One region of the Caecibacter sp. AF58-12pH5A genome, then DNA from elsewhere that is predicted to be linked to it. Evidence: riboswitches for the same ligand, from Rfam matches in the RefSeq annotation. Region 1 holds a riboswitch; each other region holds the start of a gene.
What was found. A riboswitch is a leader RNA that binds a small molecule or an ion and turns the genes downstream of it on or off. The one in region 1 is predicted to bind ZMP and ZTP.

Region 1 (10,796 bases):
ATCGGCATTCCCTACTGTCCCAGTCATTGTCTGTACTGTTCCTTTCCGTCGCGCCTGTGCCAGACGGAAACGGCAGACGGACTTTTGGCCTTTGCAGAGGCTGTCGAAGAGGATATACGGGATATTGACAGCCTCTGCCGGCAGTATGGACTGCACGTTACGTCAGCGTACGTCGGCGGCGGCACGCCTACGTGCCTGCCTAAGGAAGCACTGGCCCGGATCCTCAAGGCTGTGGCAGAATCCTTTCCAGGCCTCAGCGAATGGACCGTTGAAGCCGGCCGGCCCGACACAGCAGATGTGGCTACACTGGCCCTTTTGCGCGAGTACGGCGTCGACCGTATCAGCGTCAATCCCCAGACCATGCAGCAGCGCCTGCTCGATCTCTTAGGCCGGCGCCACAGTGTAGCTGACGTCTACACCATGTATGAAAACTGCCGCCGCTTGGGCTTTTCCGTCGTCAATATGGACTTTATTGCCGGCCTGCCCGGCCAGACAGCGGCAGATATGCAGGAAAATATGGAAATAGTTTGCCAACTACACCCGGAAAATGTTACAATTCATACGTTGGCATTAAAAAAGAAGGCCCCGTTATTCCATCATCCCCTGCGGCAGGCGATACCGCCAGCCGGCGAAGTGGCAGCCAGCCTGAGCCGGAGCCGGCAGCTCCTTGCGCAGGCAGGGTATATTCCGTATTATATGTACAGGCAAAAGTATATGGCAGCCAGCTTTGCCAATATAGGCTACGCCTTGCCACAGACAGAAAGCCAGTACAACATACAGATGATGGAAGAGCGGCAAACTATCCTGGCAGCAGGTCCCGGCAGTACGACGAAGTTTCTCGCCGCTGACGGCCACAGCCTGGAAAAAGTATATATGCCCAAAGATCCTGATACGTACAGGCAGCTGCTGGCCCAGCGCATGGCCCAGCGGCGCCGGATATGTGCGATGATATACGGAGGAGACGATACGTAATGGCAATCACTGCACCGAGAGGTACACAGGATTTCCTGCCGGAACAAACGGCAGACTGGCAGATTCTCGAAGCAAAAATCAGAGAAATCTGCTCGCTCTACGGTTTTGGCGAAATCCGTACCCCTATGTTTGAAAGTACGGAGTTGTTTTTACGCGGTATTGGTGAAACAACTGACGTAGTAACAAAAGAAATGTATACCTTTAATGACCGTGGCGGACGAAGCATGACCCTGCGTCCGGAAAATACGGCATCTGTCGTACGGGCATTTTTGGAACATAAACTCTATGGTGAACAGAAAGTTCACAAATTGTATTATATGGGACCCATGTTCCGTCATGACCGTCCCCAGGCCGGCCGGTACCGTCAATTCACCCAGTTTGGCGTCGAAGAAATCGGTTCGAAGGACCCGGCAGTCGATTCCGAAATCATTGCTATGGCCTTCCAGCTTTTCCGCGAATTAGGCCTGAATGACCTCATTTTGCACCTTAATTCCGTAGGCTGCCCTAAATGCCGTCCTGTATACCGGCAAAAACTGCTCGATTTCTTTGCTGACAAAAAGGACCAGCTCTGCGACGATTGCAACGAACGGCTCGAAAAGAACCCGCTCCGCGTCCTCGACTGCAAGGAAGACGGCGAAAAGATGATGAAAATGGGCGTGCCCCTCATTACGGACAACCTCTGTGATGACTGCCGCGAACATTTCGATAAAGTACAAGCCTATTTGACGAGCATCGGCATCCCCTTTGAACTGGATCCGCGCCTCGTCCGCGGCCTCGATTACTATACGAATACGGCCTTTGAAATCATGTACGCCCCCTTAGGTGCCCAGAGCACCGTTTGCGGCGGCGGACGCTACGACGGCCTCATCGAAGAAATCGGCGGCCCGTCTACACCGGGCATCGGCTTTGCCATCGGTATGGAACGGCTCCTCCTGACACTGAAAGAACAGGGCCTCCTGCCGCCGGTCAACGCCAAAAAACCGGTCTTCATCGTCGCTCTCGGCGATGCCGCCCGGGCTAAAGCCTTCGTCCTCCAGCAGGACCTGCGCGCCCGTGGCTTCTATGCGGAAATCGATCTTCTGGGCCGCAGCATGAAAGGCCAGATGAAATCGGCCAATAAGCTCGACGCAGAATACACCGTCATCATCGGTGAAGATGAACTGGCCAAGGGCGAAGCACAAGTTCGCAATATGGCCACGAAAGAACAGATCAGCGTTCCCCTCGATGGGATTGTTGCATATATGGAAACACAGAAGAAGGGATGAGTTACTAATGGATACAATGGAAGGGTTACATCGGTCGCAATACTGCGCCGAAGTGTCAGAAGCAGACAAGGACAAAGAGGTCGTTCTTTGTGGCTGGGTTGAACGCCGCCGCGACCACGGCGGACTGATCTTCATCGATCTCCGCGACCGCACAGGTATCGTCCAGGTCGTCGCTTCGCCGGATTATGAAAAAGAATCCTTTGAAAAAGCAGAACAGGTTCGTACGGAATATGTTCTCGTCGTCCGTGGTATCGTCCGCATGCGTGACGCTGATACGGTCAACGACAAGATGAAAACCGGTACGATCGAAGTACGCTGCGAAGAACTGCGCATCTTGAATTCCTCCAAGACACCGCCGTTCTACATCGAAGACAACATCGACGTCGACGAAAAGATCCGCCTCAAATACCGCTACCTGGACCTGCGCCGTCCGGAAATGCAGAACAACCTGATCATGCGCCACAAGGTAAAGCACGCTATGCGTACGTTCCTCAACCAGCATGGTTTTATCGATATTGAAACACCGGAACTGTGCAAGAGCACGCCGGAAGGTGCCCGTGACTACCTCGTACCGAGCCGTGTCAACGATGGCAAATTCTACGCCCTGCCCCAGTCGCCGCAGATCTTCAAACAGCTCCTCATGATCTCCGGTATGGACCGTTACTACCAGATCGCCCGCTGCTTCCGTGACGAAGACCTGCGTGCCGACCGTCAGCCGGAATTTACCCAGCTCGATATGGAAATGAGCTTCATGAGCCAGGAAGAAATCCTGACCCTCGTGGAAAACATGGTTCACTACATCTTTGAAGAAACCCTGGGCCACGACGTCAAGCTGCCGATTCACCGTATGACCTGGGACTATGCCATGGAAAACTACGGCTCCGATAAACCGGACCTGCGCTTCGACATGAAGTTTACAGACGTGACAGACCTCGTCAAAGACACGGACTTCAAGGTCTTCCGTTCGGTCATCGAAAACGGCGGCCAGGTCAAAGCCATCAACGTCAAAGGCGACGCCGGCATTCCCCGTCGTGAACTGGACGGCCTCGTAGAATACGTCAGCCATTACGGTGCCAAAGGCCTTGCCTGGATCGGCTTCCTCGAAGACGGCACCCTGAAGACACAGATCAAGAAATTCTTTACAGAAGACCAGCTCCGCGCCATCGGTGCCAAATGCGGCGCTGAAACGGGTGACCTCGTGCTCATGATCGCCGATAAACCGGCCGTCGTAGCCGCTGCCTTAGGCGAACTGCGTAAAGAAATGGGCCGTCGTATGGGTCTCATCAACGAAGACGAATTTGCCTTCACCTGGGTTGTTGATTTCCCCATGTTCGAATACAGCGAAGAAGAAAAACGCTATGTCGCTATGCACCATCCGTTCACGGCTATGCGCGACGAAGACCTGGACAAACTGGAAACAGATCCGGCCCACGTCTATGCCAAAGCCTACGACCTCGTCCTGAACGGCGTCGAACTGGGCGGCGGCTCCCTGCGTATTTACCAGCCGGACGTACAGAAACGCGTATTCAAAGCCATTGGCCTGACACCGGAAGATGCCGAACAGAAATTTGGCTTCCTCCTGCGTGCCTTCGAATACGGTGCACCACCACATGGTGGCCTGGCCTTCGGTTTGGACCGCATGATCATGCTCATGCTCAAACGCAAATCCATCCGCGACGTCATCGCCTTCCCGAAGACGCAGAACGCCATCGATCCCATGAGCGAATCGCCGTCGGAAGTTACGAAGAAACAGCTTCACGAACTGCACATCCAGCTCGAAGAAGAAATCGTCAAGAAATAAAAAGCAGAATCATACAAAAAGAAACCTGGCCCGGTGTCAGGTTTCTTTTTGTATAAACGGACAAAAAACGCCACACCCTGCGGCGTGCAAGGTGTGGCGTTACTCGAAAAGGAGACCGGTCAGATAATCGTATAGCGTCCGTCTTTACGGCGCGGCGCTGCCGGTGCCTGGTCCGGGTGGCCCAAGGTTACCATGGCGACGAGCTCGCCCTTATCCGGCGCAAACGCTGCGTGTATCTGGTCGTCGACACCGCCCGAAAGGGGCGCCGTCAGCCAGCAGCTGCCCAGGTTCATGTCCGTAGCCGTAAGGAGCATGTTTTCGATGGCAGCAGCGACGCTTTGAATGGCTGAAAGGCGCAGCGTATAGTCATCCTTCAGCAAGAAGGCAAGAATACATACCGGTGCGCCGCCTAAGAGACGGACGAAGGCCGACGTATCGGCAATCACCTGGGGATGCTTGGCAAAGCGGGATTTAAAGTAGGGCATCAGGTTATTCGTCGCGATGGCCATGATGTTCTTCAGGCGCTCCATGTTTTCTTTGCTTTCGATGACTACAAAATACCAAGGCTGCAGATTGCTCGACGACGGGGCCATCATGCCGGCCGTCAATATTTTTTCAATTTCTTCCCGCGTCAGCGGTTCGGGTGTATACTTGCGGATACTGCGTCGTTCATTGATTGCATTTGCTACTTCCATAGTAAGGCTCCTTTCTAAGCGTATATGTAATCTCATCGTAATACACGACGACGGCCCCTGTCAATGGGACGCCTGTCCCGTCAGACACCGGGTGGCGGCCAGGTGGCAGAGAATCTGATTTATTTTCTCCATAAGACTGAATATGTGGGCCGAATATGCTATAATAGATAACATGTAAGCCGCCTGGCCGTTTTTCGTGGAGCCAGATGCGGAAATGATCCTATTTGAGGTGCAGAAATGATACAGGAAATCCATTATGTAAAAGCTGACCCTAGTGGCAACACGACCATTCTCGTACTGGATGAGATCCCTCCGTCGGAACACGCAACCATTGCAGAAAAGCTGTTGCAGCCTGACTGTGTCGGCGCAGAACAGGTCGCCTTTTTATCACCGTCCAACCAGGGCGCCCAGATCCGGCTCGATATGATGGGTGGTGAATTTTGCGGCAACGCGTCCCGTTCGGCCGCAGCCTATCTCTTGTCCCAGTCGGGAGCAGAGGCAGGAGAGTACATGATTTCCTGTTCCGGCTGCAGTGCTCCCTTGCAGGCCCGCGTACAGCGTGGTGAAGAAGACCAGGTCTACGATGCGTCCATTGACATGCCGCTGCCAAAAAAGATGGACACGGTCAGCCTCGACGTAGGCAATACGGCCTTTCGGTTTTACCGCGTAGCGTTGCCGGGAATCGTCCATTTTGTTCATTTTACGACAGCCCTCAAAAATCTGGATCGCGACCAGATCTGGAAAGCCGTATACAATTTTGCTTCGACCTTCCATTACGAAGCCTTTGGCCTCGACCTCGTCGACCGCAAGACACTGACCATGATTCCGGCTGTGTACGTAACGGCCACGAAGACCCTCTATTGGGAACAAAGCTGTGGTTCCGGCTCAGCCGCTACGGCAGCGGCCCTGTCCCAGCTGTGCGGCCATGAAATCGCCTGTGAAATCCGTCAGCCTGGCGGCATGATTACCATTGAAGCAGCCGTCAGCGATGGAGAAATAAAGAAAATCCACATCGGCGGTCCTGTGCGCCTGGAAAAGGAACAATGTGTACAGCTCTAGGCCACTGAGCAAAAGAAATACTCATATTGACAAGGCCAGGCCTGGCCTTGTATAATAACACCATAGTCATGTGACTGACGGAAGTGGACTAACCACATGGGAGCATGATATCGAAAAGCCGACCGTCTGGGCAATAGTCCGGAGGGCCGGCTATTTTTCTTTACATTTATGGAACAGGAGCTGATTTCCAATATGACTAAAGTATTGAGCGACATTGAAATTGCGCAGCAGACGACATTGGAACCGATTGTAAAGATTGCAGAAAAAGTAGGTTTGACAGAAGACGATTTGGAATTATACGGTAAATATAAAGCGAAGATCTCCTTCGACGCCATTAAACGCCTGTCAAAAAATGAAGACGGCAAGCTCGTCCTGGTCACGGCCATTACGCCGACTCCGGCCGGTGAAGGCAAGACCTTAACGACCATCGGTCTGGCACAGGCACTCAATAAACTGGGCCATAAAACCATGACGGCCCTGCGTGAACCGTCCTTGGGACCTGTCTTTGGCATCAAAGGCGGCGCTGCCGGCGGCGGCTATTCCCAGGTTCTCCCCATGGAAGATATCAACCTCCATTTTACAGGCGATATGCACGCTATTACAGCGGCCAACAACCTCTTGGCTGCAGCTATCGATAACCATGTCCACCAGGGCAATGCCCTGCGCATTGACGTGCGCCGCATCGTCTGGAAACGCGTCATGGATATGAATGACCGGGCCCTGCGCGACATTGTCGTCGGTCTGGGCGGCAAAGTCAACGGCTTCCCCCGGGAAGATCATTTCATGATTACCGTCGCTTCGGAAATCATGGCCGTTCTCTGCCTGGCCAGCGACCTCATGGATCTCAAAAAACGCATGGGTGACATCATCGTTGCCTACGACTTGGACGGCCAGCTTGTTACGGCACGGCAGCTCAACGTCGACGGCGCCATGGCCATTCTCATGAAGGATGCCATCAAACCGAACCTCGTCCAGACGACAGAAAATACGCCGGCCCTCGTACACGGCGGTCCCTTTGCCAATATTGCCCACGGCTGTAACTCCGTCGTCGCCACCAAGCTGGCCCTCAAGATGGGAGAAATCACCGTTACGGAAGCCGGCTTCGGTGCCGACCTGGGCGCAGAAAAATTCATGGATATCAAATGCCGCTTTGCCGGCATCAAACCGAATGCAGTCGTCATCGTAGCCACCATCCGGGCTCTCAAGATGCACGGCGGCGTCGACAAAAAGAATCTCCAGACGGAAAACCTGGCAGCTCTCGAAAAAGGCTTTGCCAACCTGGCTAAACACATTGAAAACATGCGTAAATACGACGTGCCCGTCCTCGTAGGCATCAACCGCTTCCTCTCCGATACAGATGCGGAAATCGCCCTCCTGACGAAGCTCTGCGAAGACTACGGCGTCGACGTAGCCCTCAACAACTGCTGGGCTGAAGGCGGCCAGGGCGGTCTCGACATGGGCCGCAAGGTCTTACAGCTCCTCGCGCAGCCTAAGACCCCGTACAAACCGCTCTACGACGTCAACGACACGATCCTTCACAAGCTGGAAATCCTGACCAGGGAAATCTACGGCGGCGACGGCGTCATTCTCGAAGGCAATGCACCGAAGCAGATTGCCGAACTGGAAAAGCTGGGCCTCGACAAGATGCCGATCTGCGTCGCTAAGACCCAGTACTCCCTGTCGGATAATCCGGCCCTCCTCGGTGCACCGAAGAACTTCAAAATCACCGTCAAAGATGTACGCGTCTGCACCGGTGCCGGCTTTATCGTCTGCCAGACGAGCAACATCATGGTTATGCCGGGCCTGCCGAAGGTTCCTGCAGCCAACCGCATGGACATCGACGAAAACGGCGTTATTACAGGCTTGTTCTAAGTCTGCAGCAGGTGTAAAATAGACCTATCACAAATTCATCCGGCAAGGCCAGGCGCAGCCTGCTTTGCCGGATTTCTTGTATAGTCTGCAAGAAAATACAGGACGAAAGGTGCGAATCACAGTGACAGAGTTACAATTTTCCCATATGCCCATCGATGATTTTTTGGCCGCAGCTGCGTCTAAGGAACCTGTTCCCGGTGGCGGCGGTATCGCGGCCCTGACCGCTGCGTCGGCGGCTGCCCTGGTAGAAATGGTAGCCAATCTGACGATCGGCAAAAAAGGCTATGAAGATGTAGAACGGATCATGGTACAGATCAGGGACCAGGCCGCTGCCCTGCGGCAGCGCTACCTCCGGGGCATTGCTGAAGATGCCGCCGCTTTTGATGCGGTCATTCAGGCTGTACGCCTGCCGAAAACCACAGAAAAGCGGAGCGAACACGTACAGGCAGCCTTCAAACGGGCTGCGTCCATTCCCTTTTCCTTAGGCCAGGATATTTTCCAGCTCCTGCAGCTCTCCGAGCAGGCCGTCCAGTTCGGTAACGAATGGGTCATTACCGACGGCGCTATTGCGGCCATGAACGCCCGGGCTGCCATGCGCTCGGCCTTTTACAGCGTCCGCGTCAATCTCCATTCCATCCGTGACGAGGCCTTCGTGACGGAGATGATGAAGGCCATTACGGCGACGGAAGAAAAGGCTGTCCTCATCGAACAATCTGTAGAACGAAAATATCACGAACGCTGCGGTTCGTAAGACACGAAAAAAGCCTATGCTGCCGGTTTTGATAGGCTTCCCTCCAGGTAGACATGAGAAATGATAAAATCTCACGCTGTTTGGAAGGGAGCATATCAGTGGGTGCAGACATAGGCTTTTTTTGACCTTCTTATAATTCCACCGTATCTTCGACCTGGATGACCTGTGCGGGAATGTCGTATTTCTGCTTGAGCAGTTCCGCAAAGCCATAGGGATCGGACTCGATAATGGGCCACGTGTTGTAATGGATCGGAATGACCAGCTTAGGCTGAATCCAGCTGGCCGCCAGGGCTGCGTCTTCCGGCCCCATCGTGAAGTTATCGCCAATGGGCAGGAAGGCCACATCGATAGGACCAAAGCGGCTGTGCAGTTTCATATCCGAATAAAGGCCCGTATCGCCGGCATAATAAATGCGCTTGCCGCCGATTTCCATAATGCAGCCACAGGCCAGACCGCCGGGCACACCGGCACCATGCAGGGCCGGTGTCAGACAGACCGAACCGAAGGGAAACCGCGCCGTGCCGCCGATATGCATCGTATGGGCCTTGCAGCCGGCTGCCATGGCCTTGCGGGATACTTCGGCCGTGCTGATGACCAGGGCATCGTTGTGTTTGGCGATGAGATCGGCGTCGCCGTAATGGTCGTCGTGGCCGTGCGAAAGAAAAATGTACTGGCACTGTACCGTTGCCGGATCGACATGAGTCCAGCGGTTATCTGTGAAAAAGGGATCGAACTGAACGGTCGTCGTGCCGTCAGACAGGCTGAAGCAGGAATGGCCGTAATAGGTACACTTCATGAAACCACCTCATTTGCTGAATTTTTCAAACCAATCGTTCAAGGCTTCCTTCGGATAGGGCGCAGCCATGACCTGACGGATACGCTGCTGCATGGCTTCGTAGTCAGGCAGGGGATAGACATCCTTGTATTCGTCGTAGAGCACGCCAAAGTCGCGCATGTGCAGGTTGGCATAGGTTTCCCCGTAAATGGAAAAGCACGTCGGACAGATCGTGATGAAGACGGCTTCCTCGTCGTGCGTACGGGCGTCGTCAAAGACGCAGCAGCGCGTGTAGAGCTGGATCTTGCCAAAGAGCTGGTGCAGGTAATCATAGAGCTGAGACGTCAAAACCGGTTCGAGCTGAAGCATCTTGCAGCCGGGAGCAAAGTAAATCGGGTATTGGGCAATGTTGTCCATTTCATCCATAAAGAGCACCTCACTTTTTTTACATTAAGATTCGTATTCAATTGTACGCAATGAAGATACATTGTACGTCTGTATCACTTACATTATAATAGAAAAGAAGGGAAAAGGAAAAGGTTTCCGCCAGAATACGTCTTGTACTTACAAGGGAAATCCTGTACAATATGCCATGGAAGGTGATTAACAATGCATATTGTAATGGTAGAACCGGAAATACCAGGAAATACAGGAAATATTGCCCGCCTTTGCGCGGCCAATCATATTACACTGCATCTCGTAAAGCCTCTGGGCTTTTCCATTGATGATAAACATCTGAAGCGGGCCGGCCTCGATTACTGGCCCCTCGTAGATGTGCAGGTACATGAAAATTTTGCCGAAGTACAGGAAAAATACAAGGGCCATCATTTCTACTACCTGACGACGAAGTCGGAACAGTGTTATACGGATATCCAGTTTACGAACGATGACCTCCTTGTCTTTGGCAAGGAAACAAAAGGGCTGCCGGAAGATCTCTTGAAGCAGTATCCTGAAAGCTGCTTCCGTATCCCTATGGTGGATAAGGCGAGAAGCCTGAACCTATCCAACTCCGTCGCCATCGTCTCGTATGAAGCCCTGCGCCAGCTCAATTTCCCCGGCATGGCAAAAAGCGGCATTGGCATTAAAAATCTGAAATAAGAACAGGAGCATCAACCATGAGTGTATATGACAAAGCGCAGGAATTAGCCCAGGCTATTCAGGCAGATGAAGATTATCAGGCCCTGCTCGCAGCAGGCAAGAAACTGGCAGAAGATGAAAAGACCATGAAGCACGTCCAGGAATTCCTTTCCCTCCAGGCACAACTGGCATACGCCCAGGCTGCCGGCGACAAACCGGTACGCAAAAAGCTGGAACAGCTCCAGCGGGCACAGGAAATCGTCCAGAGCCGTCCCCTGGCAGTTGAATATTTGGAAAAATACGTCAAATGGAACCAGGTAGGCGGCCAGATTCTGGCAACGATCCAGCAGGCCATGGCAGAAGGACTGAGCATCCTTGACAAATGATATGATGAAAGCAGTAACGGAACTCATTGCCCATATCCCGAGAGAACGGGTCCTCCTGGCAGAGCCTATGTCACAGCATACGACCTTTGCCGTAGGCGGCCCGGCAGACGTGTTGGTCCTGCCCCATACGGTAAAAGAAATGT
Region 2 (10,796 bases), on a different contig from region 1:
GTTCCTCCTTCGTTATTGCCACCATTCTTCGCCGGCCAGGCGGTCTAAGATGATGGCCGCGGCGGAGCGGACGGAAAGGTGGTTATATTCCCCGGCCCCGTAGATAGGTTCCAGGATATAATCGAATTTTTCCATTGTTTCTTTAGTCATGCCATAGCCTGTGCCGAGCAGCAACAGGATGGGCGTAGCCTCGGTCTCCCGTTTGGCGCGCAGGTCCTTGTAGGAAATAGTATTCGCATAGGTCCGCGCATCTGTCGTGACGACGTAAGGGCGCTTGCCTTCGCTCTCCGTGACAGCTGCCACAGCCGCTTCAATGGAAGGGCGGATGTCCAGAATATCAAAGGCTTCTGTGCGGTAGGCGTTGTAATTCTTACCGACAGAACTATGCCAGAACCCGGTGATCTTGCGGACCATATCGAGCTGGCCTTCGATGTGATGGATGATGAAGTATTTCTTCACGCCGTACGTCTTGGCCGAGCGGGAAATGTCGTGCAGGTCATAGTTGGTAATGGCCGTAGCAATGACGTTGAAATTTTTATCGTAAATCGGGTAATGCACCAACCCTACATAGAGTGATGATTTCATAGTTCCAGTTCCTTTTTCAGTCTGGCCAGGATTTCCTTGTCTTTTTTGGACAACTGGCTGTGCGCGAGGAGATCTGGCCGCAACGCGAGTGTCCGGGCCAGAGCCTGGGTGCGGCGCCATTCAGCGATTTTCGCGTGGTCTCCGTTGCGCAGGACCGGCGGTACGTCATGGCCGCGGAAGCTGGCTGGTTTGGTATACTGCGGATATTCGAGGAGGGACGCATAGAACGAGTCTTCTACGGCACTGCCTGCAGAGCCGAGTACACCGGGCAGCATACGGGCTACGGCATCGGTGATGGCCATGGCCGGTATTTCGCCACCGGTAAGGACATAGTCGCCGACGGAAATGGTTTCGTCAGCCAGGTATTTTTCGACGCGGTAATCGACGCCCTCGTAATGGCCGCATAGCAAAATGAGCTGGTCATACTCTGCCAGCTCACGGGCCTTGACCTGATTGAAGGTAGAGCCTGCCGGACCCATGAGGACGACCCGTCGTTTGGGCACATCCCGCCGCACTGTTTCCACAGCGGCATAGAGGGGACCGGCTTTCATCAGCATGCCACAGCCGCCGCCGTAGACCGTATCATCGGCCATGCGATGCCGGTCGTAGACAAAGCTCCGCGGACTGGTAACATCAAGTTCGAGGAGTCCTGCCGCACGGGCACGGCCAATAATGCTGTGCTGATAAAACGCTTCTATGAACTCAGGAAATAAGGAAATTATATCGATTCTCATTCGTCTACCCACTCTGGCGGATCTACCACCATTTTCTTCGCGTCTATATCGATAGAGCGAACGACGTCGGGGATGGCAGCAAACAGGAGCTCCTTACCTAAGTCGTCGTGGACGACATAGACATCGTTACTGCCTGTCTTGAGGACGTCAGCCACCTTGCCCAGGACATGGCCATCTAAGTCATAGACGGTAATGCCGATGATATCAAATACGTAGTACTGCCCTTTTTTCAGCGGCACGAGCTCTTCGCGCGGAACCTGAATCAGTTTTTTGACCAGTGCTTCCGACGCGTTGCGGTCGTCGACGCCGACGAATTTCATGAGCACGACGTTTTTGTGCAGGCGGGCTGCAGCTACCTCATATTTCTTGCCATCGATGTAGGCATGTTTCATATTGAGAAACCGTTTGGGGAAATCTGTTTCCGGATAAATACGAACATCACCCCGCACGCCGTGCGGGGCAACTATTTGACCTATGGTAAAAAGCTCCATGTCTTTCATCGTATGTTACTGGCGGAAGGCAACGATCTTGTCATCTTCCAGCAAGATTTCCATGCCCATAAGCTTGCCCAAATCATCGCCGATTTTGACGGTAACGGCTTGGTCAAGAGTTCCCTGTCTGATTTCAGAACCGATTTCCAGTGCTTCGGCTGCTTCGCGGTCGCTCTGGGCCTTCGCTTTGGCAGCGGCAAGGCGCTGCTTCTGTTCTTCTACCTGAGCGCGCAACGAAATGAGGCCCTGTGCGTCGATTTTGGCCTGTTCGGTCATCATGCGCTTAGCCTGGAATTCCAGATTCTGAGCTTCACGATCGATATCGCTCAATGCCTGGTCAGTATTTCTGATGATTTTGTCTTTCAGTGCCTGCGTAACCTTCGATTTTACAACCACGGGGACACGCAATGTAATCTGATCCATGCTTCCTCCTATACGATATCCACTGATACTTTTTTATTAGCTTTCACAGCAGCGGCCTTGACGACAAGACGCAAAGCCTTGGCAATCTTACCTTGTTTGCCAATGACCTTGCCCATGTCTTCCGGTGCTACGTGAAGCTGATAGACTTCGAGGCCTTTCTTCTGAATCTTGGTAACAGTAACCGCTTCCGGACACTTTACCAATGCCCGTGCAATACAAGCAATTAATTCTTCCATAGTATCCAGCCTCACTTACTTTTTGGATGCTTCAAACTGAGCCATGATGCCAGCTTTTTTGAAGAGAGAACGAATCGTTTCGGTCGGCTGTGCACCTTTACCGAGCCAAGCCAAAGCTGCTTCTGTGTCTACAGAGAGGCTTTCGATGCCCTTAGCGGGATCGTACTGGCCAAGCGTAGCAACAGGACGGCCGTTGTTACGAGCGTTGTGGGAATCAGCAACAACTACGCGGTAAACCGGTTTCTTCTTTGCACCTAAACGTGCTAAACGAATTTTAATCATGAGTTTCACCTCCTTGTGTTAGTATACACGGCTCGTGACGAGCCCCTTAGAAAGGCAGACGCGGCAGGAAGCCCCGTCGTTTGTTACCCTGCATTTTCTTCGCCTGTTTCATCATCTTCTGCATATCCGTAAACTGTTTAAGCAGGCGGTTGACATCCTGCACACGCGTGCCACTGCCTTTGGCAATGCGGCGTTTGCGGCTATCCTTAATCAGCATTTTCGGATTGGAGCTGGCGCGTTCCTGCGCCGTCATGGACTGAATAATGGCTTCAATATGTTTGAACTCCCGGCCGTCCATGTCTATTTTATCTATTTCCTTCTTGTACTTGCCAATGCCCGGGATGAGGCTGACCAGACTGCTCATATTGCCCATTTTCTTGACCATATTGAGCTGGGAAAGGAAATCGTCGAAGGTAAAGGAATTACTCTTCATGGCCCGTTTCATTTCGGCCATCGATTCTTCATCGAAGGCTTCCTGGGCCCGTTCGATAATCGTTTCGACGTCGCCTAAATCGAGGATACGCGACGCGTAGCGATTGGGGTGAAATTCTTCGAGACCGTCGAGCTTTTCGCTGACGCCAATGAATTTGATCGGCTTGCCTGTGACGGCCTTGATAGAAAGGGCCGCACCGCCGCGGGCGTCACCGTCGAGCTTGGTCATGATAATGCCGTCAATACCGAGGGCTTCATTAAAAGCCGTTGCGGCCGTAACAGCGTCCTGGCCGGTCATGGCGTCGACGACTAAGAGAATTTCGTGTGGTTTGACGCTCTGCTTGATATTAACCAGTTCATCCATGAGTGTTTCATTGATATGGAGACGGCCTGCCGTATCGATGATGACGACATCCTTCAAGTGGCTGAGCGCGTACGGCACAGCGTGCTGGGAAATAGCGACCGGATCCTGGCTGCCTTCTTCTGTGTAGACCGGCACGTCCAAATCCTTGCCGAGCACCTGCAGCTGTGTAATAGCAGCCGGCCGGTATACGTCGGCTGCGACCAGCATGGGGTTCTTGCCCTGCTGTTTCAATTTTTTGGCCAGCTTGGCTGCCGTCGTCGTTTTACCGGCGCCTTGCAAACCAACGAGCATGATGATCGTCGGCGGGTTGCTCGCCATGGCAATACGGCTTTGCGTACCGCCCAGGAGCTCCGTCAATTCATCGCGGACGATCTTGATGACCGTCTGGGATGCGTTCAGGCTGCCGAATACTTCTTCGCCTACAGCCTTTTCGCGGACGCGCTTGATGAAATCCTTGGCGACGGCAAAGTTGACATCCGCTTCCAGGAGGGCGCGGCGCATCTCTTTCAGCGCTTCGTTTACATCTTCTTCTGTCAGTTTGCCTTTGCCGCGCAGCTTTTTAAAGGCTGCCTGAAATCGTTCGGAAAGACTTTCGAATGCCATGAGGAAGCCTCCTTTGTCATGACGAAATTACAACTCTATACGTTCCAGTGTTTCCCGGGCCTTAGCTGTTTCTCCTGTATCGAGAAGGCTTACGGCCTGGTCGATACGGGCCCGCACGCTATCGAAGCGCGTGAGCAGCTGCAGTCGTGTTTCATAGCTTTCCAGTGCTTTCGAAGCTCTATTGAGCATATCGTACGCGCCTTGCCGGGAAATCTGCAGTTCTTCACCGATTTCGCTGAGGCTGAGATCGAGATTGAAATACATATCCAGGCACCGGCGCTGCCGTTCAGTCAGGAGCGGCCCGTATATATCGAGGAGCCGGCCCTTGCGTACTACGTCTTCAATCATGGTTTCACCACCTCGTGCAAACTCGTACTGTGATAGTATACCCTATGAGGAAAACGCTGTCAAGTACTTCTACTTGTCAGATTGGAAATTTCTTTTCTTTTTCCCGCACACGGACGCAAAAAAAGAAGGCTTGCGCCACCGGTGGTCCCAGGGACGCAGTCCTTCTCTCCAGTACGTATTATGAGTATTAATGATGGAACAGGCGGACATGGGTCATGGCCATGGCAATGCCATACTTGTCACACGTTTCGATGACATTATCGTCACGGATGGAACCGCCGGCCTGGGCGATGAAATCTACACCGCTGCGGTGAGCCCGTTCGATATTGTCGCCAAAGGGGAAGAAGGCATCGCTGCCGAGAGCTACGCCGTGCAACTGGGCAATCCAGGCTTTCTTTTCTTCCCGTGTAAGCGGTGCCGGCTGCTCTGTAAAGAGATCCTGCCAAATGCCATCGGCCAGGACGTCTTCGTAGTCATCGGAGATGTAGACGTCAATCGCGTTGTCGCGGTTCGGACGGCGTACGTCGTCGCGGAAAGGCAAAGCCAATACCTTCGGGTTCTGGCGGAGCCACCAGACATCGGCTTTGTTGCCGGCCAGACGCGTGCAGTGTACGCGCGACTGCTGGCCTGCGCCTACGCCGATGGTCATGCCGTCTTTTACGTAGCATACGGAGTTAGACTGGGTATATTTAAGGGTAATAAGGGCAATCATGAGATCCCGCTTGGCTGCCTCAGTGATGGTCTTGTTCTGTGTCGGGATTTCACCAAAAAGGTCCGTCGTGATTTTTACGTTATTGCGGTCCTGTTCGAAGGTAACGCCGAAGACTTCTTTCGTTTCCGAAACCTGCGGTACGTAATCGGGATTAATCTGGAGTACACAGTAGTTGCCCTTTTTCTTTGTCTTCAAAATAGCCAGGGCTTCATCTGTGTAACCCGGAGCAATGACGCCGTCCGATACTTCACGCTTGAGGAGCGTTGCCGTCGGTACGTCGCATACGTCGGAAAGGGCGACAAAATCGCCGTACGAGCTCATACGGTCGGCACCACGGGCGCAGGCATAGGCCGTAGCCAAGGGGGATAATTCCAAATCGTCGACCCAGTAAATGCGTTTCAGCGTATCGCTCATTTCATTGGCTACGGCAGCGCCGGCCGGGCTGACGTGTTTAAAGGACGCTGCTGCCGGCAGCTTCGTTGCTTCTTTCAGTTCCTTTACGAGCTGATAGCTGTTCAGGGCATCGAGCAGATTGATGTAACCTGGACGGCCGTTGAGTACCGTAAAGGGCAAATCACTGCCGTCTTTCATATATACGCGGGCCGAAGCCTGGTTGGGATTGCAGCCATACTTTAATTGCAGTTCTTTCATGATTAATCCTCCCATATTGTCCCTAATAAACAAAAATACCGACACTTCCGGACTCTTTGCCCAGACGGTCGGCTCTACATCGGCATGCTCCCTGTGGTTTCTAGTCCACTCTCCGTCAGTCACATGCTTCCGTATTTATTATACAAAGTAACATACCCTTATGTCAACGTTTTCCCTCGTCGTTACGAGGGAAAGGACGTTTTTTGCATACTAAAAGCCAGGCTGCATCCTTTTGGGAATACAGCCTGGCTGTGTATGTTAGGTGCGGTTGACGAGTGCTTCCGGGCGTTGCATGCGGCGGATGACATCTAAGACTTTTTTCTTGATTTTGTCTACGATGCTTTCGTCTTTAGTCTCCCCCACCCAGTCTTCACCGCTGGCTTTAGCAAATTCTTTAAGCAGCTCTTTCTGCTTGGCATTCATGCGTTTTGGCGTGTTGATGTTGACCTGTACGTGGTGATCACCGCGCCGGCCGCTGCTGCCGAGAATTTGTACGCCATGTCCTTTGATGCGGAAGACCGTACCGGTTTGCGTACCTGCCGGGATTTTCAGATCTACCTTGCCGTCCAGCGTATCGACGCGGATGGTGCAGCCCAGTGCCGCCTGGGCAAAGCTGATGGTCTGGCGCGATACGATGTCGTTGCCTTGGCGCGTAAAGTTCGGATCTTCGCGGACGAAGATATAGACGTACAGGTCGCCGTAGCCACCGCCACGAACCCCTGCTTCGCCTTCACCGGCTACGCGCAGCCGCGAGCCGTTATCGACGCCGCCAGGAATCTTGATCTGCAATTTCTTGCGTACATTGACCTTGCCTTCGCCATGGCATTTCTTACATTTTTCGTGAATCACCTTGCCTGTGCCGCCGCAATGGGAACACGTACGGACATTGACCATCTGGCCAAAGGGCGTATTTTGTACGACCCGCTGCTGGCCTGTGCCGTGGCAGACAGGGCAAGTATCTACCTTGCTGCCCGGTTCGGCGCCTTCGCCGTGGCAGTGATCACAGATTTCATCTTTTGGTACTTGGATTTCCATTTCCGTCCCAAAAGCAGCCTGTTTGAAAGAAATGTCTACGTCGAAACGGAGGTCTGCCCCCCGTTCCGGACCGTTAGACTGACGGCTGCCCTGGCCACCGAAGAAGGAATCAAAGATATCGCCAAAACCGCCAAAGCCACCTTGGCTAAAGCCGCCCTGACCGAAACCGCCAAAGCCGCCGAAGCCACCAAAGCCCTGGCCGGCACCGGAAGCGTTGCCATTCTGGAAGGCATCCATGCCGAACTGGTCGTACTGGGCGCGCTTGTTCTTATCAGACAAGACGCTGTAGGCTTCGTTGATTTCCTTGAACTTTTCTTCTGCAGCCTTAGGGTTGTCCCGGTTTTTATCAGGATGGTACTTTATAGCCAATTTACGGAAGGCTTTCTTAATATCCGCTTCGCTGGCATCTTTGGGAACGCCAAGTACTTCATAATAATCTCTTTTGCTCATATGGGCAGCCCCTCTTTATCTACTTACTTCTGGTCGTCGTCGACTACTTTGTAGTCAGCGTCAACTACTTTTTCATCACTCTGGCCACTCTGCTGTGCGCCTGCCTGCTGCTGTGCACCGGCCTGTTGCTGGGCACCAGCCTGCTGCTGTGCGTCAGCCTGCTTGTACATTTCGCTGGTCAGGTCGTAGAGCGGTTTCGTCAAGGCTTCCGATGCAGCTTTGATCTTTTCTACATCGTCAGTCTTTACAGCTTCTTTCAGGTCGGCAATCTTCGATTTGATTTCCGAAACCTTCGATGCATCGGCTTTGTCACCGAGGTCTTTAATCGTCTTTTCGGCCTGATAAATCAGGGAATCGGCGTTGTTCTTGGCTTCAATGCCTTCTTTACGTTTCTTATCTTCTGCTTCGTGAGCAGCGGCTTCTTTGACCATGCGGTCGATTTCGCTCTTGTCGAGGCCAGACGAGGATTTGATGGTAATCTTCTGTTCCTTGCCAGTGCCGAGGTCTTTTGCCGTTACGTTAACGATACCGTTGGCATCGATGTTGAAGGTAACTTCGATACGAGGTACGCCACGGGGAGCAGCCGGAATACCGGTCAGTTCGAAACGGCCCAGTGTCTTGTTGTCAGCAGCCATTTCACGTTCGCCCTGGAGGACGTGTACGTCAACGGACGGCTGGTTATCGACAGCTGTGGAGAATACCTGGCTGCCCGATGTCGGGATCGTCGTGTTGCGGTCGATGATCTTTGTGAAGACGCCGCCCAAAGTTTCAATGCCGAGGGAAAGCGGTGTAACATCGAGGAGCAATACGTCTTTGACGTCGCCTACGAGGACGCCGGCCTGGATAGCAGCACCAACGGCTACACATTCATCAGGGTTGACGCCTTTGCTCGGTTCTTTGCCCAGGATCTGCTTGATAGCTTCCTGAACAGCCGGGATACGGCTGGAACCGCCGACGAGGATGATTTTATCGATTTCGTTGATGGAGAGACCGGAGTCAGCAATGGCTTTACGGGTCGGTTCCATCGTAGCCTGTACGAGGCTTTCTGTGAGTTCGTTGAATTTAGCACGGGTCAGCGTGAGGTCCAAGTGTTTCGGGCCTGTTGCATCGGCTGTGATGAACGGCAGGTTGATGTTTGTGGAAAGAACTGTCGAAAGTTCAATCTTAGCTTTTTCAGCAGCTTCCTTGAGGCGCTGTTCAGCCATCTTATCCTGCGAGAGGTCGATACCGGTCTGGGATTTGAATTCGGAAACCATCCAGTTCATGACAGCGTTATCGAAATCATCGCCGCCCAGGTGGGTGTTACCATTTGTTGCTTTTACTTCGAAGACGCCATCGCCCAGTTCGAGGATGGATACATCGAATGTACCGCCGCCCAAGTCGAAGACGAGGATCTTGCCGTCGCCGCCTTTATCGAGGCCATATGCCAGAGCTGCAGCCGTTGGTTCGTTGACGATACGGAGAACGTCGAGACCGGCAATTTTACCGGCGTCCTTTGTAGCCTGACGCTGGCTGTCGTTAAAGTAGGCCGGTACGGTAATAACGGCCTGGGTTACTTTTTCGCCCAAATAGCTTTCTGCGTCTTCTTTCAGTTTCTGCAGAATCATAGCGGAAATTTCCTGCGGTGTGTATTTTTTGTCACCAATCGTTACGGTGTAATTTTCGCCCATGTGACGTTTAATGGAAGCGATTGTGTTTTCCGGGTTGGAAACAGCCTGACGTTTAGCCAGCTGGCCTACGAGGCGTTCGCCTGTTTTCGAAAAACCGACAACGGACGGTGTGAGACGGGAGCCTTCCGTGTTCGTAATTACTGTCGGTTCGCCGCCTTCCATAACAGCGACTACCGAGTTTGTTGTACCTAAGTCAATACCTATAACCTTAGCCATAGTAAAATTCCTCCAATCCTATACTTTCTACGATGTTTAACCGTTAAATGCAACTTTTACCATTGCCGGACGCAAGGTCTTGTCGCCCAGCAAGTACCCTTCCTGCAGGACTTCCACGACCATATCATTGTCGAATTCTTCACTTTCTACGCGCATGACGGCTTGGTGATAATTCGGGTCAAACGGTTTGCCTACAGCATCAATTTTCGTAACACCTTCTTTTTCCAGAACGCCCATGAGTTGTTTGTAGATCATGTCGTACCCGTCTACAAAGGACTTCATTTCGTCTGTCATGGCATCTTGCGGGGCCTGTAAGGCCCGTTCGAAGTTGTCGATGACGGGCAGGATGTTCTGGAGTACTTCCATTTTTACGACTTCAGAAATCTGCAGCTTTTCACCGGCTGTCCGTTTCTTGAAATTCGAGAAATCGGCCTGAAGCCGCAGGTAGCGGTTTTTCATTTCCTCTACTTTAGCTTCTGCATCAGAGGCAGCCTTTGCTTCAGCTGCTTCGTCCGTTTCTTCTGCCGGCGTTTCTTCTGCTATTACTTCATCAGCGGCCTGCGTCGTTTCCTCTGCAGCCGTTGTCGTCGTCTTTTCTTCTTCACTCATTGCCTGCATCCCTCCTATTTATCGTCGTGGTAATGTTCCAGGATATTTGTTACATGCTGCTTCATAAAATCCAGAAGGCTGATGATTTTCGCATATTCCATACGCGTCGGGCCTAATACAGCGATTTTACCGAGGACCATATCATTGGCCGTGAACGTGGCTTCGATGATGCTGCAATCGTTGATGGGCGAAAGCTTGGTTTCTTCACCAATGCGTACCGTTACAGGACGGTTGCCCTTTTCACCTTCGTCGTGCAGCAGGTTAGCGACTACATCCTGCTCTTCCAGCATGGTAAATAAGCCTTTGGCTTTATCTACATCCTTGAATTCCGGCTTGTTAAGAAGCTCCATCGTGCCGCCTTTATACAACTGTTGTTTCTTCCGAAACGCCTTATGCAAGGAACGGAATGCCGTCCGGTATAAGTCGAGGTCGTCTACAACAGTTCCCCGGAATTTTTCCAGAACGTCCATGTTGATTTCCGATAAGGGCACTCCTGCAAGGCAGCGTGTTAATTTTTCAGCTACGACGTTCAGATCATCTACATCTACGCCATCCGGTTTCGCATAAATACAGTTTTCAATTTGTCCTGTATCCGTGACGACGATCATGATCGCCCGGCGGTGATCTAAGGGCAGAAAGCGTATATACTTCAATTTCGAACTCGTTTGCTGAGATGTCATGACCAGCGTGACATTGTGCGTAATCCGTGCCAGGCCTTGTGCCGTGGACTGGAATATTTGATCGACATCGCTCATCTTGTCCTCAAACCAGGCTTCTACGAACCGTTTTTCATCGCTCGTAATCTTTGCCGGCTGCAAGAGACAGTCTACGTAAAAACGATAGCCTTTAATGGAAGGAATCCGTCCCGCCGAAGTATGCGGCTGTTCGAGATAGCCCATCATTTCAAGATCAAACATTTCATTACGGATCGTCGCTGCACTGACACCTAAATCAT
Region 3 (10,796 bases), on a different contig from region 1:
CTCTTCATTTTCGTAATACGTTTTTATCAGGTATGTGTATCTCCGCTACGGCTGCCATGTTGCCGTTTTTACCCTACGTGCTCCGCCTATGCCTTGGAAGCTGTACAGAAATACGGTGCCTTGAAAGGCGGTTATCTGGCAGTAAAGCGCATTTTAAAATGCCATCCTTTCCATAAGGGAGGTTACGATCCTGTACCTTAATAAATTAGACAGATGAAAAAGAGGCTGTCTGATTTTTTATCCTTTTTATTCGACAGGAGTTGAGTTTATTGAGCTTTTTTAGCGGAATTATGGATATATTAACAGGTTTCATGTCCGTCTGCCTCGATTATTGTTATGCCTTCACCCATATGATTGGTTACCCGAGCTATGGCATTGCAATTATTTTATTGACGATCATCATCAAGCTGATTCTGGCGCCTTTAACGGCAAAGCAGATCCATTCCATGGAAGGCATGCAGAAAATACAGCCGAAGATCAAGGAATTGCAAAAGAAATACAAAGGCGACCAGGCAAAAATGCAGGCAGCCCTGCAGAAATTATATAAGGAAGAAAAGGTCAGCCCCTTTTCAGGATGCCTGCCGATCATCATTCAGATGCCGTTCCTGATTTCTATTTTTTATGCCCTGAGGGCATATCCTTACGATCCGGCATATGAAAGCTTTTTATGGATGCCCAGCCTGGGTGCTGCCGATCCGACGTATATCATGCCTATCCTTTCCGCCATTTCTACCTTTGGCATTCAAAAGCAGATGAGCGGTACGCAGGTAGCGATGAATGATGCGCAGGCAAAGCAGCAGAAAATCATGCAGATCGTCATGCCTCTCTTCATCGGCTGGATCAGCATCAGCTTCCCTAGCGGTCTTGTTATTTACTGGGTCGTTTCCAACGTATTCCAGTGGGTACAGCAACTCATCATGTTCCGCGGCAAAAAGAAAGGAGCTAATGCATGAACAGTGTAGAAGCTACAGGCAAAACGATCGAAGATGCCGTCCGCTCTGGCCTGGTTCAATTGGGATTAACCCGTGATGAAGCTGATGTCGAAGTATTAGCTGAACCGAAAAGCGGTTTTCTCGGTCTTGGCAGCAAGCCTGCCCAAGTACGGGTAACGGCTAAGAAAGAAGCAGCCCATGTACTCTTCCGTCAGCAAGAAGAGGCGGCTGCCGCACAGGAAGTACCTGTGCCTGCTGTTGAAAAAGAAGACAGCAAGGCAGTTACAGAAGAAAAAGAAGTGGCTCCTGCCGCTACGGCTCCGGCTGCGGAAATGACAGCACCTGCTGTTGCTAACGCACCGGAAGCAGCACCGGCTGTAGCCCTTGCCGATACAGAAGAAACGAAACCCGTATACACAGCGGAAGAAGCCGCCGCTCAGGCAAAACGCTTCTTACAGGAAGTTCTTGCCAATATGGGCCTGCAAGTGATGATCGAAAAGATGATCAAGCCGGACAAGATTGTCCTCCACTTGCACGGGAAAAATCTGGGCATTCTCATCGGTAAGCACGGACAAACGCTGGATGCGCTGCAGTATCTGACGAATCTGACGATTAATCAGAGTCATGAAGGCCGTCATTTTGTCATGCTCGATGTAGAAAATTACCGCCATCGCCGTGAAGAAACGTTAAAACAGCTGGCTGTACGCCTTTCCGGGCGTATTAAGAAAAAAGGCGATAAAGTAGTTTTAGAACCGATGAACGGGTATGAACGCAAGATCATTCACGTGGCACTGCAGGATAAGGAACACGTCCGGACGGAAAGTGAAGGACAGGATCCTTACCGTCATGTAGTCATTTATTACGCAGAATAAACGCAGGATAACACCTGCAAAAAAACCCGGTGCTGGCACCGGGTTTTTTTGAAAGGAGGAACTCTTCCTATGCTCTACGATGCAACAGATACGATTGCGGCTATTACGACGCCCTTAGGCGAAAGCGGGATCGGCGCCATCCGCATTAGCGGTCCTGACGCATATACCCTGGGTGACCGTATCTTTCACAGCCAGTCCCAAACTCCCTTAGGCGAAAGACGGGACCGGTCTATCCAATACGGCACTATTGTCGATGAACAAGGCCATTGCATAGATGAAGTATTGGCCCTGATCATGAAGGGCCCTCATTCCTATACGGCTGAGGATGTACTCGAAATTCAATGTCATGGCGGCCGTCAGTCCTTGGCTGCTATTTTAGCGCTTATTTTGCGTCAAGGTGCCCGCCTGGCCAATCCCGGTGAGTTTACGGAACGGGCCTTTGTCAACGGCCGTATTGACCTGGCCCAGGCAGAGGCCGTGATGGATGTCATTCAGGCGAAAAGCAAAGCCGGTCTTACCAGTGCCGTAAGCCAGCTGGAGGGCCGCCTTTCCCAGGCCGTCCGGTCTGTGCGTCAGGAACTGACCGAACTGATTACGCGCCTGGAAGTCATGATCGATTACCCGGAAGAAGATTTGGAAGATATTGTCGTACCTGATGTCAGTGCAGCCCTGCAGACGATGCAGGAGAAAATCCAGGCCATGCTGGAAAACTCCCAAAGTGGCAAAATGATCCGCGATGGCGTCGTTGCAGCCATTGCCGGCGTGCCCAATGCCGGTAAATCGAGCCTCCTGAACCGCTTTTTGCAGGAAGAACGGGCCATCGTTACAGATGTACCGGGGACGACGCGGGACGTACTGGAAGAATGGATCGTCCTCCAGGGCGTACCTGTTTGTCTCGTCGATACAGCCGGGATCAGGCAAACGGAAGATACTGTCGAAAAGATAGGTGTCGACCGGGCCCGGAAATATCTGGACCGGGCCGATATCGTCATGGTAGTCATTGACGGCTCCCGGGCCCTGACGGAAGAAGACCGTCAGATCCTCGCCTCGGTAAAGGGCAAAAAAGCCATTATCGTCTTAAATAAAGAAGACCTGCAAAAAGAAGTGACCGTCTCTGACCTGACGGACTACGGCTTCCCTGTATGTCCTATTTCAGCCAATACAGGCGCCGGTATGGATGCATTAAAAGAGCGCCTGCTCCAGGAAGTCCTGGCCCACGGCCTGATGGACGGCCAGAGTGCCCTCCTGACCAATACGCGGCATATCGAGCTGGTGCGGCAAAGTGCAGCCGCCTTGACACGGGCCCAGGAATCCCTGGCCGCCGGCATGCCTCTCGATTGTGCTGTCGTCGATATTCGCGAAGCCTGGGACCTTTTGGGATCCATTACGGGGGAAACGGTTCATGCCGATATTGTAGAAGAAATATTCAGCCGTTTTTGTTTGGGAAAATAATACGAGTTCATACATTACGCAAAGGAAGGAATTTCCATGTTTGTCATAGATACATACGATGTCATCGTCATTGGTGCCGGCCATGCCGGCTGTGAAGCGGCCCTGGCCAGTGCCCGTTTGGGAGCTAAAACACTGATGGCCACGCTTAACCTGGATAATATTGCCCTCATGCCCTGTAATCCGGCCGTTGGCGGCCCCGGTAAGAGCCACTTAGTGCGGGAAATCGACGCCTTAGGCGGACAAATGGGCATCAATACGGACTGGACATGCCTGCAAATGCGCATGCTCAATACAGGCAAAGGGCCGGCTGTGTATTCCTTGCGGGCCCAGTCGGATAAAAAGCTCTATCAGATGACCATGACGAAAACCTTGGAAAATCAGGAAAATCTCGATGTACGCCAGCTCATGGTGACGGACCTCCTCATCGAAGATGGCAAGGTAACGGGCATCCGTACGGAATTAGGTGAAGTATATAAGGCGGCCTGTGTCATTTTGGCGACCGGTACGTACTTAAAGGGGAAAATCATCATTGGCGAGTGCACCTACTCCGGCGGCCCGGTAGGACAGCGGTCGGCTGAAGACCTGTCGGCTTCCCTGCTCGGGGCAGGCCTCCATCTCATGCGCTTTAAAACCGGTACGCCTGCCCGCGTCGACCGGCGGACCTTGCGGACGGAGGAAATGACCATTCAAGAAGGCGATACAGACGGTCACGCCTTTTCCTTTATGTCGGAACGGGAAAACCGCAACAAGGAATGCTGCTGGCTGACCTTTACGAATGAAGAAACACACCGCATCATCCGGGAAAATCTGGACCGGGCACCTATGTGTAATGGTACGATTGAAGGCATTGGCCCGCGCTACTGCCCTTCTATCGAATCGAAAATCGTCCGCTTTGCCGACAAGAAACGGCATCAGCTCTTTATTGAACCGGAAGGAGAAGCGACGGAAGAAATGTACGTCCAGGGCATGAGTACGAGTATGCCAATTGATGTGCAGTATGAATTTTTGCATACCATTCCGGGCCTGGAAGACGTGCGCATTATGCGTCCGGGCTATGCCATTGAATACGATTGCCTTGACCCCTTGCAGCTGACCCCGGCCTTGGAAACAAAGCAGGTCAGCGGCCTCTTTTCCGCCGGCCAGTCCAATGGGACCAGCGGTTATGAAGAAGCTGCCGCCCAGGGACTCATGGCCGGTATTAATGCAGCCCGCAAGGTCCAGGGAAAAGAACCGTTTATTTTAACGCGTGCCGAAGCGTATATCGGCGTACTGATTGATGATCTGGTCACAAAGGGTACGGAAGAACCATACCGCATGATGACCAGCCGCAGTGAATACCGTCTCATCCTGCGTCAGGATAATGCAGACCTGCGCCTCACCCAGAAGGGCTACGACCTGGGTCTCGTAAGCCAGGCACGCTACGACCGCTTTTGCGCCAAAAAAAAGGCTATTGCCGACGGCATAGCTGCGCTGCGGGCCATTTCTATTACGCCCAGCAAGGCCATGGGAGAAAAGCTGCAGGCCTTGGGGACAGCACCGGTACATACTGGGCTTACGGCCTATGAACTGCTGCGCCGCCAGGAATTGACCTATGACCGGCTGCAGACAGTCTTCGAGCTGCCCGATCTGAATGCTGATGTAAAAGAAGAAATCGAAATCATGATCAAATATGAAGGCTATATTAACCGCCAGCTGGAACAGGTAGAAAAAATGAACCGGCTGGAACAAAAACTCATGCCGGATACTATCGTGTATGCAGATATCGATACGCTGTCTGCCGAAGCGCGGCAGAAGCTCGATGCTATCCGTCCCCGTTCCCTCGGCCAGGCCAGCCGTATTTCCGGTGTTTCTCCGGCCGATATTACGGCACTGCTCATCGTGCTGGAACAAAACAAGCGGGAGGGCAATCATGTTTCGTAATGAATTGACTGCCGTTCTGACGGCTATGCATATTTCCCTGAGCGAGCAGCAGCTCAGCCAGTTCTGCCGCTTTGAAGAACTCCTTTTGGAAACGAACAAGGTCATGAACCTGACGGCCATTACAGAACCCAAAGAAGTAGCGGTCAAGCACATGGCAGACAGCCTTTCCTGCTATGGGGACGCGTATTTTCCTAAGGGCGCTGCCTGCCTCGATTTAGGCACTGGCGCCGGTTTTCCCGGTATTCCCCTGCTCATTTACCGGCCGGACCTGCGCATGACTTTTTTCGATTCCCTGCAAAAAAGGCTGCGTTTCCTGGAACAGGTCACGACAGAACTAACGCTGACAGGAGCTGTATTTCTCCACGGCCGGGCTGAAGAAAAAGCCCATGACAAGACCTACCGGGAACAGTTCGATGTCGTTACCAGCCGGGCCGTTGCGCGCCTCAATATTCTCTGCGAATGGGCACTGCCCTATGTGCGTACAGGCGGTGTTTTCATTGCCCTTAAGGGGGCACAATATGAAGAGGAAATCAAAGAAGCCGGCCATGCTCTGGCTGTGCTAGGAGGGACCCTGGAAGCTGTGCGTCCTGTGACCTTGCCGGGGCTTACAGATAAGCGGGCTGTCCTCTACATCCGCAAGAACGCCAAGAGTCCCTTAAAATATCCGCGCAAGCCTACACTGGCTGCCAAAAATCCGTTATAATGGAGCTGAATTCATATTTTTCAGCCTATAGAAAGGGTGTGTCAGCATGTCTCTTAAAAAATCTATTCTGGTCCTGCTTACAGCCTGCTTTACCCTGGGTACGGCGGCCGCCATGGCAGCTGCACCGGAAATCAATGCACAGTCGGCCTGTGTCATTGATGCCAATACGGGGAAAGAATTATACGCCAAGGATGCAGATCACCGCATGTATCCCGGTGGTACGACTATGATTATGACCAGTCTGCTCGGTGTAGAATCGGGGAAACTGGATCAGCCTCTTACGATTGCTCCGGCTTCCCAGCAGCTGCCTGGCGATGTCAGCAAGCTGGGCCTTTATGCCGGTGATAAAGTGACCTTGCGTCATGCCCTGACCGGTATGATGACCGTCGGTGGCTGTGATGCGGCCATAGACGCAGCCGTAACGGTAGCGCCGACAGAAGCTGATTTTGTGCAGCAAATGAATGCCAAGGCTGCCGCCTTAGGCGCGACAGGCACGCATTTTACCAATCCTACCGGCCTGCCTGATGCCAAGCACTATTCGACAGCCCGCGATTTGGCGAAAATCGCAGCCTATGCGATGCAGTCCTCTGATTTCCGCGGCCTTGTAAACCACACGTCCTACGATATGCCCTATATCGATAGCGGGACCAAGCATTGTGAAACGACCAATGGGTTCCTGACCAGTGGCTTTAGCGGTGCTAACGGTGTCAAAACGGGCGTGACGAACGAAGGCGGTCCTTGCCTCGTCGCTTCGGCCACGCGTGATGGCCATACTCTCGTCGTTTCGATACTCAATTCGCAGAGCCGTTCTGCCGATGCCCAAAGCTTGCTCACGTATGGTTTTTCGCAGTTAAAGGATACGACAGCACCGCAGACGACAGCTGCACCGGCGGCTAAGACGACGAGCCAGGCGGCTGCGGCACAAAGCGAAACTGCCGCAGCGACAGCTGCTGACCGGGATGCAGAAGAAGCCTATGTCCTGCGCAATGCACCGGCAGGACAGACCTTATCGTCTATTGCAGCTCAGCAGAGACAGGTACAGGCCCTTTCTGCTGCCAATGCCCAAGGAGCAGAGTCATAAAAATTAATTCTTGACATAAGACTCTTTCTTGCTATAATAAAAGAACATCATGAATATTCCGATACAGGACTGACGGATCAGTGGAACAACCACGTGGACTGTATCGCAGTAGTAAGCGCCGACCGTCTGGGCAAAGATATGAAAATATGCTTTGGCCAGCCGGCCGGCGCTTCTTTTTGTGCGCCTGTGTGCCGGCCGACCGCAAAGGAGAGATGGATTCAATGAAAAAGAACCGTTGGCTTATTGCGTTGTCCGCTATGGGGATTCACATCTGCATTGGCAGTGTCTATGCCTGGAGCGTCCTTACCCGCCCGATTATGGAGTCCATGGGCTTTTCCCTGAAGGAAACGACGTGGACATTCTCCCTGGCCATTTTATTCTTAGGCCTGTCAGCAGGTTTTTTAGGCAGCTTTGTCCAGAAAATCGGACCGCGCAAGTCAGGTCTTTTATCGATGGCTTTCTTCTGCAGCGGCATGTTTGGTACGGCTGCTGCCCTGTATTTCCACAGCCTGCCCCTGCTCTATATCTGCTATGGTGTCATAGGCGGCATCGGCCTGGGTACAGGCTATATTACACCTGTTTCGACACTGGTCAAATGGTTCCCCGATAACCGTGGCTTTGCTACGGGTCTGGCCATCATGGGCTTTGGTTTTGCCAGCATGATCGCCGGTCCGGTTATGCAGCTTCTGGTGCAGCACGTAGGTCTTATTCCCAACTTCCTCATCTTGGGAGCCGTTTATATGACCATTATGACAGCTTCTTCGCTGTATTTGGCGCCGCCTAAAGCAGGCGAAGTGCCTCAGGCCGATCTGGCCCTGCGTCAGGCCGGGGAAAAGAAAAAGATCGTCTATGCCGATTCCCTGCCCCAGTTTACGGTCAAAGGGGCGATGAAGACGTGGCAGCTCTACACGATCTGGCTTCTCTTCTTTACCAACATTACCTGTGGTATTGCCCTCCTGGCCGTCGCCTCCCCTATGGCTCAGGAAGTCGTCGGCATGTCGCCCATGGCCGCTGCTTCCATGGTCGGTATCATCGGGTTTATGAACGGTGCCGGCCGCATCGCCTGGGCTACCGTATCGGACTACCTTGGCCGTTCGGCTACGTATGTCCTCTTCTTTGCCATTGAAATCGTCGCCTTCTGGCAGCTTTCTCAGGTGACTAATTCTTTTAGCTTCCAGGTTCTCGTATTGCTCATCATCACCTGCTATGGCGGCGGCTTCTCGTGCATGCCGGCATACCTTTCGGACCTCTTCGGCACACGGGAACTCAGTGCCATTCACGGACGTATTCTTACGGCCTGGGGCGCTGCCGGTGTCGCCGGTCCGCTGCTGCTGGCTTTGATTAAAGAAACGACGAACAGCTATGCCGTTACCTTGCAGGTCTTCTCGGCCTTCTTCGTCGGCGCTTTAGCACTGATGCTCTTCCTCAAATACCAGACCCGTCATGGCATCGTTTGCCGTGATGCGGAAGGCCTCCGTCCTGTCCGTCAGAAGGCGGAAGTGAAAGGCTAAGCTCTGTTTAACCCCTATCCCCCGTGGCAGTATGGTACTGCCTGGGGGATTTTTTTGTCCCGGTATATCGTAGTTAGATGGATGATTGAAAATGATTGCTTTTTAAACATAGTCACTAAAAATGATTGAAAATGATTGATTATGATTATATAATAAAGGCAGATATAAGGAATGATACATAGAAAAAAGACAGGTGACGCTATGCTTACAGAAGAACGACAGGAAGAAATCGTACGCATTGTCAACGCTGGCGGTGCCGCCTCTGTACAGGAACTGGTTGATTATTTTCATATTTCAGAGGCTACCGTACGCCGGGATTTGACTGTACTGCAACAGGCTGGCCGCCTGCGCCGTGTCCATGGCGGTGCTACGGCTATCCCTTCCGATGCAGCCGGTTATGAAGCAAACATGGAAGAGTTAGAAATAAAATATGCCTTTCATTTGCCGGAAAAGCGCCGTATTGCCCAATATGCGGCAGGACAAATCGGACCGGCCGATTTCGTTTATCTCGACGCCGGCTCGACAGTGGAACAAATGGCAGATTTCCTCTCTGGCTCTACGGCGACGTTTATGACGAACAGCCTGCCCTTAGCACAGAAACTGGCCCGTAATGGCTGCCAGGTCAGGATCCTGGCAGGCCATGTCAAAGGGACGACGGCTTCCGTCGTCGGCAGTGAGGTCATACAGCTCCTGAGCCGGTATCACTTTACGAAGGGCTTTTTTGGGGCTAATGGACTGAGTCTTCATGAAGGCTGTACGACGCCGGATATTGAAGAAGCGGCTACCAAAGAAGCGGCTGTCGTTCGCTGTAATACGGCATATATCCTGGCCGATGCCAGTAAATTTGGCCTTGCTTCGCATATTACCTTTGCCGAATTACCGGATGTTACGATTATTACTGCCAAAAACGAACGCATTCAGGACTTTAGCTCGTATCAGCAGTTAACGGAGGTGCATGTACTGTGATTTACACGGTAACCTTTAATCCTTCTTTGGATTATGTTGTACGCATGAAACACTTTGAAACAGGAGCCATCAACCGGGCTGAACAGGAAATGATCTACCCGGGCGGCAAGGGCATCAACGTGGCCCTGGTCCTGGGCAACCTGCATATTCCGGCCCGGATTCTGGGCTTTACGGCCGGCTTTACCGGCCAGGAGATCGTCCGGCTTTGCAAAGAGAACGGCGGCGATTGTGATTTTATTACGCTCGATCAGGGAAATTCCCGCATCAATTTGAAAATCAGTGCTGCCGATGAAACGGCTGTCAACGGTATGGGACCGGACATACCGGAAGCTAAGCTGCAGCTCCTGTGGGAAAAAATACAGACCTTAGAGGCCGGCGATACGCTGGTTTTGGCCGGCAGTATCCCATCTGTCCTGCCAGGCGACATGTATGAAGCTATCATGAAGCGGCTTCAGGGACGGCAGATCCGCGTTGTCGTCGATGCGACAGGTGATCTTCTGCGCAATGTCATTGCCTATCATCCCTTCCTGATCAAACCGAATCAATTTGAATTAGGCGAACTCTTCAGTGTAATCCTGCATACAGATGAAGAAATCATTACCTGTGGCAAACGGCTCCAGTCTATGGGGGCCCGCAACGTACTCGTGTCATTAGGTGAAGCCGGAGCCTTGCTCATCGGTGAAGATGGACAGGTGTACCGCCGCGAAGCACCACAGGGCAAGATGGTCAACTCCGTCGGTGCCGGAGACAGTATGGTTGCCGGTTTCCTGGCAGGCTATGAATCGTCTGGCGGCAATTTGGAAGAAGCATTAAAATTGGGCTTGTGTGCCGGCAGTGCCACAGCCTTTCAGGAATGGCTGGCTACAGAGCAGGAAATCCGTGCTCTCTATAAAACGTTATAGATACTCGTAGGAAAGTGAGGGGAAATCCCGTGCGTATTGCAGATTTATTAAAACTCGACAGTATTGATCTCCAGGCACAGGCCGTCAACAAAGAGGCAGCCATTGATCACCTCGTAGACCTGATGGCTAAGGGTGGTCATTTGCGGGATGTCAGTGCCTATAAGGCCGGCGTACTGGCCCGTGAAGCAGAAGGCAGTACGGGCATTGGCGAAGGAATCGCCATTCCGCATGCCAAGACCGATGCCGTACAAAATCCCGGCCTGGCTTCCATGATCGTCCGTGGCGGTGTCGATTATGAAAGCCTCGACGAAGAACCGGCGTATCTCTTCTTCATGATTGCCGCTCCGGCTGACGGGGCAGATATTCATTTGGAAGTATTGAGCCGTTTGAGCCGTATGCTCATGGACGATGACTTTCGCGACCGCCTGATGCAGGCTGCGTCGCCGCAGGAATATTT

Region 2: another riboswitch for ZMP and ZTP. It lies ahead of PGX44_RS00585 (phosphoribosylaminoimidazolecarboxamide formyltransferase); the one in region 1 lies ahead of PGX44_RS04625 (formate--tetrahydrofolate ligase).
Region 3: another riboswitch for ZMP and ZTP. It lies ahead of PGX44_RS02725 (L-lactate MFS transporter); the one in region 1 lies ahead of PGX44_RS04625 (formate--tetrahydrofolate ligase).

The regions. Positions count from the first base shown of each region.
Region 1 covers NZ_JAQDBC010000006.1:27,119-37,914, forward strand. Annotated here, with positions in the region: gene hemZ (coproporphyrinogen dehydrogenase HemZ) at 1-972, shown strand, start outside; gene hisS (histidine--tRNA ligase) at 972-2,237, shown strand; gene aspS (aspartate--tRNA ligase) at 2,245-4,038, shown strand; gene PGX44_RS04615 (nitroreductase family protein) at 4,158-4,733, opposite strand; gene PGX44_RS04620 (histidine racemase CntK family protein) at 4,971-5,792, shown strand; ZMP/ZTP riboswitch at 5,853-5,931, shown strand; gene PGX44_RS04625 (formate--tetrahydrofolate ligase) at 5,985-7,664, shown strand; gene PGX44_RS04630 (cyclodeaminase/cyclohydrolase family protein) at 7,810-8,415, shown strand; gene PGX44_RS04635 (metal-dependent hydrolase) at 8,546-9,211, opposite strand; gene PGX44_RS04640 (hypothetical protein) at 9,221-9,616, opposite strand; gene trmL (tRNA (uridine(34)/cytosine(34)/5-carboxymethylaminomethyluridine(34)-2'-O)-methyltransferase TrmL) at 9,800-10,288, shown strand; gene PGX44_RS04650 (YlbF/YmcA family competence regulator) at 10,306-10,653, shown strand; gene murB (UDP-N-acetylmuramate dehydrogenase) at 10,655-10,796, shown strand, end outside.
Region 2 covers NZ_JAQDBC010000001.1:108,270-119,065, forward strand. Annotated here, with positions in the region: gene PGX44_RS00545 (RNA methyltransferase) at 13-585, opposite strand; gene trmD (tRNA (guanosine(37)-N1)-methyltransferase TrmD) at 582-1,319, opposite strand; gene rimM (ribosome maturation factor RimM) at 1,316-1,819, opposite strand; gene PGX44_RS00560 (YlqD family protein) at 1,826-2,233, opposite strand; gene PGX44_RS00565 (KH domain-containing protein) at 2,242-2,469, opposite strand; gene rpsP (30S ribosomal protein S16) at 2,485-2,751, opposite strand; gene ffh (signal recognition particle protein) at 2,798-4,150, opposite strand; gene ylxM (YlxM family DNA-binding protein) at 4,178-4,498, opposite strand; gene PGX44_RS00585 (phosphoribosylaminoimidazolecarboxamide formyltransferase) at 4,686-5,861, opposite strand; ZMP/ZTP riboswitch at 5,913-5,994, opposite strand; gene dnaJ (molecular chaperone DnaJ) at 6,120-7,346, opposite strand; gene dnaK (molecular chaperone DnaK) at 7,370-9,232, opposite strand; gene grpE (nucleotide exchange factor GrpE) at 9,269-9,841, opposite strand; gene hrcA (heat-inducible transcriptional repressor HrcA) at 9,856-10,796, opposite strand, start outside.
Region 3 covers NZ_JAQDBC010000003.1:85,930-96,725, forward strand. Annotated here, with positions in the region: gene yidD (membrane protein insertion efficiency factor YidD) at 1-201, shown strand, start outside; gene PGX44_RS02695 (YidC/Oxa1 family membrane protein insertase) at 291-953, shown strand; gene jag (RNA-binding cell elongation regulator Jag/EloR) at 950-1,804, shown strand; gene mnmE (tRNA uridine-5-carboxymethylaminomethyl(34) synthesis GTPase MnmE) at 1,874-3,256, shown strand; gene mnmG (tRNA uridine-5-carboxymethylaminomethyl(34) synthesis enzyme MnmG) at 3,293-5,176, shown strand; gene rsmG (16S rRNA (guanine(527)-N(7))-methyltransferase RsmG) at 5,166-5,879, shown strand; gene PGX44_RS02720 (D-alanyl-D-alanine carboxypeptidase family protein) at 5,926-6,960, shown strand; ZMP/ZTP riboswitch at 7,016-7,099, shown strand; gene PGX44_RS02725 (L-lactate MFS transporter) at 7,182-8,471, shown strand; gene PGX44_RS02730 (DeoR/GlpR family DNA-binding transcription regulator) at 8,643-9,437, shown strand; gene pfkB (1-phosphofructokinase) at 9,434-10,339, shown strand; gene PGX44_RS02740 (PTS fructose transporter subunit IIABC) at 10,369-10,796, shown strand, end outside.